DNA from 3 places in the Duganella sp. S19_KUP01_CR8 genome. Region 3 is predicted to be linked to each of the others. Evidence: predicted binding sites of a transcription regulator. Region 3 holds the regulator's gene; each other region holds the start of a gene.

Region 1 (3,274 bases), on a different contig from region 3:
GTCAAGGCCTTCGACGACGCCCTCAAGCTGACCGGCCTGGTGATCACCAAGCTGGACGGCACCGCCAAGGGCGGCGTGCTGGCCGCCATCGCCCGCGTGCGCCCGGTGCCGGTGTACTTCATCGGCATCGGCGAAAAGATCGAAGACCTGCAGCCGTTTGTCGCCGCCGAATTTGTCGAAGCCCTGCTGGGCTAACCCCACCGATAAGCCTCCATGATCGAATTCCGCAACGTCTCGAAACAATATTCCCCCGACGCCACGGCGCTGCGCGACGTCTCGTTCACGGTGGCCAAGGGTGAGCTGGTGTTCCTGGCCGGCCCCTCGGGCGCCGGCAAGTCCACCCTGCTGAAAATGATCGCCGCCGTCGAGCGCCCCAGCGCCGGCCAGGTGATCGTCAACGGCCAGGACATCGCCCGCATCAAGCCGGCCGCCGTGCCCTTCCTGCGGCGCAACCTGGGCCTGATCTTCCAGCAGCAACGGCTGCTGACCGACCGCTCCATCCTGGCCAACGTCATGCTGCCGCTGCTGGTGACCGGCGCCTCGCGCGCCCAGGCCGAGCAGCGCGCCCGCGCCGCGCTCGACAAGGTCGGCCTGCTGGAACGCGCCGACGCCCAGCCGCTGGCCCTGTCCGGCGGCGAGCAGCAACGGGTGTCGATCGCGCGCGCCATCGTCAACCGCCCGCAAGTGATCCTGGCCGACGAGCCGACCGCCAACCTGGACCGCGCCAGCGCCAACCAGGTGCTGGACGCGCTCAAGGCCTTCCATTCGGTCGGCGTCACCTGCCTGATTTCCAGCCACGACGAGCAGATGCTGGATGCGGCCGCGCGCGTCATCCATCTCAAGCAAGGTCAACTGGAGGTGCCGGCATGACGCTCTGGTTCCGGCAACACCGCTACGCGCTGGCCGCGGCGCTGGTCCACCTGCGCCGCTCGCCGGGCGGCTTCTTGTTCAACATATTAGTGGTGGCGATCGCGCTGGCGCTGCCGTTCACCGGCGTCACCCTGCTCGACAACGTCCGTCCCATGTCCGAGCAGCTGTCGGTCGATCCCGAGATCAGCGTCTTCCTCAAGCTCGACACCCCGCGCGAGCAGGCCGAGGCGCTGGCCGTGTCGCTGCGCCAGACCGTCAAGGACAAGCAGGCCAAGATCATCTTCACCCCGCGCGAAAAAGCGCTCGACCAGCTGAAGGACAAGAGCGGCCTGGCCGACGTGCTGACCACCCTGGGCGACAACCCGCTGCCGGACAGCTATGTGCTGAAGCTGGACGCCTTCCGCAACGCCCAGGCCGGCGGCGACGTCGACCAGCTGGCCGAGCAGATCCGCGCCCTGCCCGGCGTCGACACCGTGCAGGTCGATTCGGCCTGGGTCAAGCGGCTGGCGGCGCTGCTCAACGTGCTGCGGCTGGCGCTGCTGCTGCTGGCGGCCACCCTGGGCACGGTGGTGATCGCGGTCATCTTCAACACCATCCGCCTGCAGGTGTTGACCCAGCGCGAGGAAATACTGGTGTCCAAGCTGATCGGCGCCACCGACAGCTTCATCCACCGCCCCTTCTATTACACCGGCGCGCTGCTGGGCCTGTGCGCCGGCGGCGTGGCGCTGGGCGCGGTGTCGCTGGCGCTGCAGCCGCTGAACCTCGCGATTGCCGAATTCGCAAGATTATACGCCTCCGAATTCCAGCTGGCGCCGCTGCCGCCGCTGGCCATGGCCGGCCTGCTGGCGCTGTCGGCCGGCCTTGGCCTGGTCGGCGCGCTGCTGTCAGTGCAGCGCCACCTGTCCCGCCTGAACTGATCCCCCACTCTTCCGTGCGCGCCCGCACGGAAGGGCTCCTGCCTACTCGCTTAGCATTAAGTCCTGCCTAAGCTCCGGCGCGCATGCTTGATCAAAGCGCACCATGATGCTGAAAAACCTCATAGTCTTTTGCTATCGAAGTAATTAATATCTGGTGATTGGCACTCAACGAAGGAGAGTGCTAATATATGTGAACTGAAGAGCAAAATAGTTCTCTACAGCATCAAGCAACATTAAGAATAAGCAATATCATCGAGCGAAGGAATGAATATGACTATGATGTCCGCACCGACTGCCTTGGTACCTGCGACCAATAGCGCCCTGGGACTCGGGTTCACTGGCAACCTGGGCAACCTGGACGCCTACATTTCGGCCGTCAATCGCCTGCCGATGCTGACGCACGACGATGAAATCTCGCTGGCCAAGCGCCTCAAGGAAAAGAACGACCTCGGCGCCGCCCAGGAACTGGTGCTGTCGCACCTGCGCCTGGTGGTGTCGATCGCCCGCGGCTACCTGGGCTACGGCCTGCCGCACGCCGACCTGATCCAGGAAGGCAATATCGGCCTGATGAAGGCGGTCAAGCGCTTCGACCCGGACCAGGGCGTGCGCCTGGTGTCGTACGCGATGCACTGGATCAAGGCCGAGATGCACGAGTACATCCTGAAAAACTGGCGCCTGGTCAAAGTGGCGACCACCAAAGCCCAGCGCAAGCTGTTCTTCAACCTGCGCAGCCACAAGACCGGCCTGGACGCGATGACGCCGACGCAGATCGACAGCCTGGCCAAATTGCTGGACGTCAAGCGCGAAGAAGTGATCGAGATGGAAACCCGCCTGAGCGGCCGCGACATCGCGCTGGAATCGCCGAACGACGATGAGGACGACAAGTTCGCGCCGATCGCCTACCTGTCGTCGGAAGCGAGCGAGCCGACCCGCGTGCTGGAAGCCGAACAGGTGACCCGCCTGCAATCGGAAGGCCTGGAAGAAGCGCTGGGCAAGCTGGACGCCCGTTCGCGCCGCATCGTTGAAAGCCGCTGGCTGGCCAACGACGACGGCTCCGGCGCCACCTTGCACACGCTGGCCGAAGAATTCGGCGTCTCGGCCGAGCGCATCCGCCAGATCGAAGTGGCCGCGCTGAAAAAAATGAAGGGCTCGCTGGCAGCCTTCGTCTGAACCCACCCCGTCTGCAGTGAGCGATACGCTTGCTGCGCCGCCTAGGGGTCGGACCCCGAACGGGGTCCGACCCCACTTGGCAGTGCGGGGTAAAAAAAGCCGCCCGGTTCGCGCCGCGCGGCTTTTCCTGTCTTACGCTGCCAGGCCCTGCGCCAGCAGCTCGCCGACCAGCTGGTTCAGGTCGACATCACGTTCTTTCGCCCTGGCGTGCAGCTGCTGCACCAGGTCGCCGTTCAGCTTGACCGCGAACGGCACCAGTCCCAAAGCCTGATCGCGCTTGCGCTGCTCCCGCTTGTCGACCACCTCGGCCACCTTGC
Region 2 (3,274 bases), on a different contig from region 3:
GTCTGCATCCAGCGCCTGCGCAAGAAGCTGGAGCTGCCCGACAGCGTGGCCATCGAAGCCGTGCGCGGCGTCGGCTACCGGTTGCGCAAGCCGGACGCTGCGGCGTGAGGGCGCGCTGGCCGCGCCTGCGCTCGTTCCGGCTGCGCATCGCCCTCGGCTCCACCCTCACCGCGCTGGCCGCCATCATCTTGCTGTACGCCATGGCCAGCTACACCATCATCCACCGGCGCGCCGACATCATCGACCGCATGCTGTCGGCCCACCTGGCCGGCCCCGGCTTCCAGGCCACGCCGCAAGCGCTGTGGCCGGCCACCGACGCCCAGCTCAACGCCAGCTTCAGCGGCTTCGCCCCGCCCGACAGCGCACCGCTGGCCCACACCCTGCTGCTGGTGGAGGATGCCGGCCGCGTCCCGCAATACCGCAGCCCGGCCTGGCGGCAGGTGTTCGGCAACGCCAGCCTGCCGCGCGGCCCCGGCCTGCACACCGTGGAGGGCGCCGGCCAGAGCTGGCGCATCGGCAGCTCGGTGCACGACTCCGTCACGATCTGGGTGGCCGTCAACCGCAGCCTGTCGGATGCCCAGGTGCGCGCCAGCCTGGTGCGTTTCGCGGCCGCCATCGCGGTGCTGGCGGTGGCCATGGGCGCGCTGGCCTGGTATCTGGCCGGACGGGCGATGCGGCCGGTGGAGCACCTGACCGGCGTCATGGTGCGGCTCAACGCAAGCGAGCTGGACCGGCGCGTCTCCGCCGCCGAGGAAGACCTGGAGTTCGCCCAGATGGTCAGCGTGTTCAACGCCATGCTGGACCGCCTGCAGCGCAGCTTCCTGCAGGCGGCGCGCTTTTCCGGCGACGCCGCCCACGAGCTGAAGACGCCGCTGACCATCCTCCAGGGCGAGCTGGAACGCGGCTTCGCCCGGGCCGGAGCCGATCCCGTGCTGGAACAGGGGCTGGCCAATATGCTGGACGAAGTACGACGCCTGGACAGCATCGTGCGCAAGCTGCTGCTGCTGGCGCGGGCCGACGCCGGCCAACTGGCCATCCCCATGTGCCCGGTCGACCTGCGCCCGACGCTGGACGAACTGGCCGAGGACATCGGCCTGCTGGACGCCGAACGCCCGCTGCGCCTGACCCTGCCCGAGCGCATCGCCGTGCGCGGCGACGCCGAGCTGCTGTGCCAGGTGTTGCAAAACCTTGTCAGTAATGCCATCAAATACGGCCTGCCGGGCGATTGGATCGCGCTGTCGGCCCGGCGCGAGGGCGAACAATGGTGCATCGACGTCGGCAACGCATCGCACGGCATCGCGCCCGAGCACCGGCACCGGCTGTTCGACCGTTTCTATCGGGCCGACCAGGCCCACCAGCGCCGGGTGCCGGGCGTAGGACTGGGTTTGTCGCTGGCGCGCGACATCGCCGTGGCCCACGGCGGCAGCCTCGTGCTGGCCGATGCGGAGCCGGGCCAGGTGCGCTTCCGCCTGAGCCTGCCGGCCGCCTGAGCCTGGCCAATCACATCAATTCAGCAAGTATGTCTTGAAATAGCCCAATACCGTCCCTATAATTGGCACTCGTTCCAAGGGAGTGCTAACAGCGCTCTCGGCCAAACTTTCCGCCTCAGCAACCTTGTTGGTGTGGCAACAAACTGTACCATTGTTAATTTAAGGAGTTTTGTATGAACCTTCGCCCTTTGAACGATCGCGTAATCGTCAAACGCCTCGACCAGGAAACCAAAACTGCGTCCGGCCTGATCATCCCTGATGCGGCCGCTGAAAAACCGGATCAAGGCGAAGTACTCGCCGTCGGCAATGGCAAGATTCTGGAAGATGGCAAAGTCCGTCCGCTGGATGTCAAAGTAGGCGACCGCGTCCTGTTCGGCAAATACGCCGGCCAAACCGTCAAAGTTGACGGTCAGGAACTGATGGTCATGCGCGAAGAAGACATCATGGCAATCGTCGTCAAGTAATTGACACGCACGTTTGCACTAATCACCTAATTCTGGAGAAACAACATGGCAGCTAAAGAAGTAATTTTCGGCGACGCAGCGCGCGCCAAAATGGTTGAAGGCGTCAACATCCTGGCCAACGCAGTCAAGGTCACGCTGGGTCCTAAAGGCCGCAACGTGGTGCTGGAACGTTCGTTCGGCGCACCTACCGTCACCAAGGACGGCGTATCGGTCGCTAAAGAAGTCGAACTGAAAGACAAGCTGCAGAACATGGGCGCGCAGATGGTCAAGGAAGTTGCTTCCCGCACCAGCGACAACGCCGGCGACGGCACCACCACCGCGACCGTGCTGGCACAAGCCATCGTGCGCGAAGGCATGAAGTTCGTTGCCGCCGGCATGAACCCAATGGACCTGAAGCGCGGCATCGACAAGGCAGTTGCTGCCACCGTCGAGCAGATCGCCATCATCGCCCGTCCATGCACCACCACCAAGGAAATCGCCCAGGTTGGTTCGATCTCCGCCAACTCGGATTCGTCGATCGGCGACCGCATCGCTGAAGCGATGGCAAAAGTCGGCAAAGAAGGCGTCATCACCGTGGAAGACGGCAAGTCGCTGAACGACGAGCTGGACATCGTTGAAGGCATGCAGTTCGACCGCGGCTACCTGTCGCCATACTTCATCAACAACCAAGAGAAGCAAGTCGCTATCCTGGACAATCCATTCGTCCTGCTGTGCGACAAGAAAATCTCGAACATCCGCGATCTGCTGCCGGTACTGGAACAAGTCGCTAAAGCCGGCCGTCCACTGCTGATCATCGCTGAAGACATCGAAGGCGAAGCACTGGCGACCCTGGTTGTGAACAACATCCGCGGCATCCTGAAAACCTGCGCAGTCAAAGCCCCAGGCTTCGGCGACCGTCGCAAGGCCATGCTGGAAGACATCGCGATCCTGACCGGCGGTCAAGTGGTTGCTGAAGAAGTCGGCATGACCCTGGAAAAAATCTCGCTGGAAGAGCTGGGCCAGGCCAAGCGCATCGAAATCGGCAAGGAAAACACCATCATCATCGACGGTGCTGGCCAAGCTGAAAGCATCGAAGGCCGCGTCAAGCAGATCCGCGTGCAGATCGAAGAAGCGACCTCGGACTACGACCGTGAAAAACTGCAAGAGCGCGTGGCCAAGCTGGCCGGCGGCGTTGCCGTGATCAAAGTCGGTGCAGCCACCGAAGTTGAAATGAAAGAGAAAAAAGCCCGCGTTGAAGATGCACTGCACGCTACCCGCGCTGCCGTGGAAGAAGGCATCGTGCCAGGCGGCGGCGTAGCCCTGCTGCGCGCCCGCGCTTCG
Region 3 (3,274 bases):
GAAACGGTGCAACAAAGACTGCGATAAAGCCTGGGTGACGCGCATGGTTGTCCTCAATCTGATCGAGCGGAAGTGCCGAAAAACGCTATATCATAAAGCACAAGGTGCGAGATGGGGCTGCGCGGGCACTCGGAGAGATCGCATTATCCAGCAAATTCGGAACTATGTCCTTGTTTTATAAAGATTAATTGTAAAACATTGCAAATGTAAATTTCACGCGGGAGGGTGCATATGGGCGCCGATGGTGCGGCTGCCGCCGGAGTGTTAAACTGTGGCCTAGCTATCGCCAACCACACTAAGAGTCGCCACCATGAGCAACAATCCTACCGACCTGAAGGCCAGCGGCCTGAAAGCCACGCTGCCCCGCCTCAAAATCCTGGACATCTTCCAGAACAGCGAAGTGCGCCACCTGACCGCCGAGGATGTCTACAAGATCCTGCTGTCCGACAATATGGACGTGGGCCTGGCGACCGTGTACCGCGTGCTGACCCAGTTCGAGCAGGCCGGCCTGCTGAACCGCAACCACTTCGAGACGGGCAAGGCGATCTTTGAATTAAACGAAGGTTCGCACCACGATCACCTGGTGTGCCTCGATTGCGGCCGGGTGGAAGAATTCTTCGACGAGGAAATCGAATCGCGCCAGCAGATCGTGGCCAAGGAGCGCGGCTTCAAGATCGCCGAGCATGCGCTGGCGATCTATGGCAACTGCACCAAGACCGCCTGCCCGCACCGCGCTTGATTTTCACCCCGCACGGCGACTGAGCCTGGGGTCTGACCCCGTACGGGGGCATCTCGCACTGCGAGATGCGGGCGTAGCCCTCCCCAGACCCCGCCTTGCCGGGTTTAGTTGTGGCTGAGCGCGTTCGATAACAGCTTGGCCGTGATGTCGACGATCGGTATCACCCGCTCATATGCCATGCGGGTCGGGCCGATCACTCCCAGAGTGCCGACGATTTTGCCGTTGGCCATGTAGGGCGCGGTGACCACGCTCATCTCGTCCATCGGCACCAGGCTCGATTCGCCGCCGATGTAGATCTGCACGCCGCTGGCCTTGCTCGAAACGTCGAGCAGCTGCATCAATCCCGTCTTCTGCTCGAACATGTCGAACATCTGCCGCAGCGACGTCATGTTCGACGACAGGTCGCTCACCGACAGCAGGTTGCGCTCGCCGGAGATGACCATGTCGTCCGAATGGTCGGCCATCGCCTCGCTGCCCGCCTCCACCGCCGCCTGCATCAGCCGGCCCATGTCGTCGCGCAATTGGCGCACTTCGTTTTGCAGGCGCATGTGCACTTCGTCGAAGGCCAGGCCGCCGTAGTTCTGGTTGATGTAGTTGGCCGACTGGACCAGCTGCGCCGGACTGTAGTCGACGTCGGTCAGCAGCAGCCGGTTCTGCACGTCGCCGGTCGGGCCGACGATCACCAGCAGGATGCGCTTTTCCCCCAGCCGCAGGAATTCAATCTGCTGGAACACCGATTCGCGCCGCGGGCTCAGCACCACGCCGGCGAACTGCGACAGCGACGACAGCATCTGCGCCGCGTTGGCGATCATCTTCTGCGGCTGCGGCGCCTGCAGCCGCATGCGGCCCTCGACCGATTGCTCGTCCAGGTGCTGCACCGTCAGCAGGGTGTCGACAAAGATGCGGTAGCCGCGCGGCGTCGGCACCCGGCCGGCCGAGGTGTGGGGACTGGCGACGTAGCCCAGCTCCTCCAGGTCGGCCATGATGTTGCGGATGGTCGCCGGCGACAGGTCCAGCCCGGAGATCTTGGACAGGGCGCGCGAGCCCACCGGCTGCCCGTCCGCGATGTAGCGTTCGACGAGGGCCTTGAGCAGGGTTTGTGCGCGTGGTTCGAGTTGCATGTTCATTCACTGATGGTATTTCTGCTTATTATGCACGCTCTGCGCCGGACGGGGGCCGTTGCGTGGCGTCAATGCTGCATTTGCTCGCGCACCCAGGCCAGAAGTGCATCGAAACTTGCACAAATGGCGTCCGGCGCCACACCGGCCTCCAGGTGCGCGGTGCTGCCGGCCCGGTTCATCCACACCGCGCGCAGGCCCGCGCCCTGCGCGCCCTGCACGTCCAGCCGCAAATCGTCGCCGACGTAGACCGCGTCCTGCGGCGCCACGCCCATCGCCTCGCAGGCGGCCAGGAAGATGGCCGGATCGGGCTTGGCGCGGCCGAAGCGCGCCGAGGCCAGCACGGTTTCAAAATGGTGGTGCAGGCCGATGACTTCAAGATCGGCGTTGCCGTTGGTGATCACGCCCAGCCGCAGCGTCGCCTGCAGCTCGGCCAGCGCCGGCAGCACGTCGGCGTATGGCGTGACGGCGTTGCGCCGCAGGTGGAAGTGCTGCATGGCGCCGTCGATGTGGGCAGCGTCGGCGCCGGCTTCGGCGAAGGCCTGCTCCAGCGCCACACGGCGCAGCTGGTACAGGTCGACCACCAGCTCCGGCCGCTGTTCCAGCAGGGCCATGCGGCGCGCGCGCAGCTCGGCGATCGAATAGCGCTGGGCCACCTCGGGCGCGTGCTCGGCCAGCCAGGCGTGCCAACTGGTTTCGGCCGCCGCGATCACCGGGCCGATCGGCCACAGGGTGTCGTCAAGGTCGAACAGCAGGGCGTGCGGGCGGCGGTTGGTCATGGCGGGCAGACAGAAATGTGGAGTCTGCGTATTGTCGCACCGATCGCCGCTTGACGACGGCATGGTAAATTACCGGATTCCCCTGCTGGAGCCGCCGTGCCTTTGACTACGCTTGTGACTACGTTCGTGACGACCTGCCGCCGCTGGGCGCCGCCCCTGCTGACCGCCATGCTGGCGGGCTGCGCCACCGTGGGCCAGGCGCCGGCCTTTTCCTCCTTCGTGGTGCTGGGCGAACACGGCGCCGCCGTGGCGCGCGTGCTGATCGATGCCCCCGCCTGCCCCGACCTCGTCATCGACCAGCGCCCGCAGGCGATGGCCGTGCGCGCGCCGGCCGCCACGCCGGCGCTGCGCAGCACGCCGTCGGCGCCGGCCGATTCCAAGCCGGCCGCCTTCCCGCTGCTGACCTGCGAGGCGCCGCTGCCGGCCGCCGGCAGCTACGCCCAGGCGAGCGTGCTGGGCCGGGTGCTGCCGCTGCCGCAGGCGGCGCCGCAACGCATCGTCGTCATCGGCGACACCGGCTGCCGTCTGCAAAAGAACAGCAACAGCTACCAGGCCTGCAACGACAGCGCCGCCTACCCGTTCGCCGCCATCGCGGCCGCCGCCGCCGCGTGGCGCCCCGACCTGGTGATCCACGTGGG

What was found. Region 3 encodes HrcA, which represses chaperone genes, less so after heat shock. Its sites were predicted from a motif close to TTAGCACTCNNNNNNNNNGAGTGCTAA; they were not measured.
Region 1: rpoH (RNA polymerase sigma factor RpoH) is a predicted target of HrcA. The motif match lies at 1,946-1,972, and genes of this name have one in related genera.
Region 2: groES (co-chaperone GroES) is a predicted target of HrcA. The motif match lies at 1,553-1,579, and genes of this name have one in related genera.

Annotation. Positions count from the first base shown of each region.
Region 1 covers NZ_JAQQPR010000001.1:103,839-107,112, reverse strand. Annotated here, with positions in the region: gene ftsY (signal recognition particle-docking protein FtsY) at 1-195, shown strand, start outside; gene V6M89_RS00530 (cell division ATP-binding protein FtsE) at 214-870, shown strand; gene ftsX (permease-like cell division protein FtsX) at 867-1,787, shown strand; gene rpoH (RNA polymerase sigma factor RpoH) at 2,058-2,957, shown strand; gene V6M89_RS00515 (hypothetical protein) at 3,090-3,274, opposite strand, start outside.
Region 2 covers NZ_JAQQPR010000008.1:209,868-213,141, forward strand. Annotated here, with positions in the region: gene V6M89_RS10815 (response regulator transcription factor) at 1-108, shown strand, start outside; gene V6M89_RS10820 (sensor histidine kinase) at 105-1,490, shown strand; gene groES (co-chaperone GroES) at 1,664-1,954, shown strand; gene groL (chaperonin GroEL) at 2,000-3,274, shown strand, end outside.
Region 3 covers NZ_JAQQPR010000022.1:93,069-96,342, reverse strand. Annotated here, with positions in the region: gene V6M89_RS21410 (outer membrane protein assembly factor BamE) at 1-45, opposite strand, end outside; gene fur (ferric iron uptake transcriptional regulator) at 311-739, shown strand; gene hrcA (heat-inducible transcriptional repressor HrcA) at 844-1,860, opposite strand; gene V6M89_RS21395 (HAD family hydrolase) at 1,929-2,636, opposite strand; gene V6M89_RS21390 (metallophosphoesterase) at 2,763-3,274, shown strand, end outside.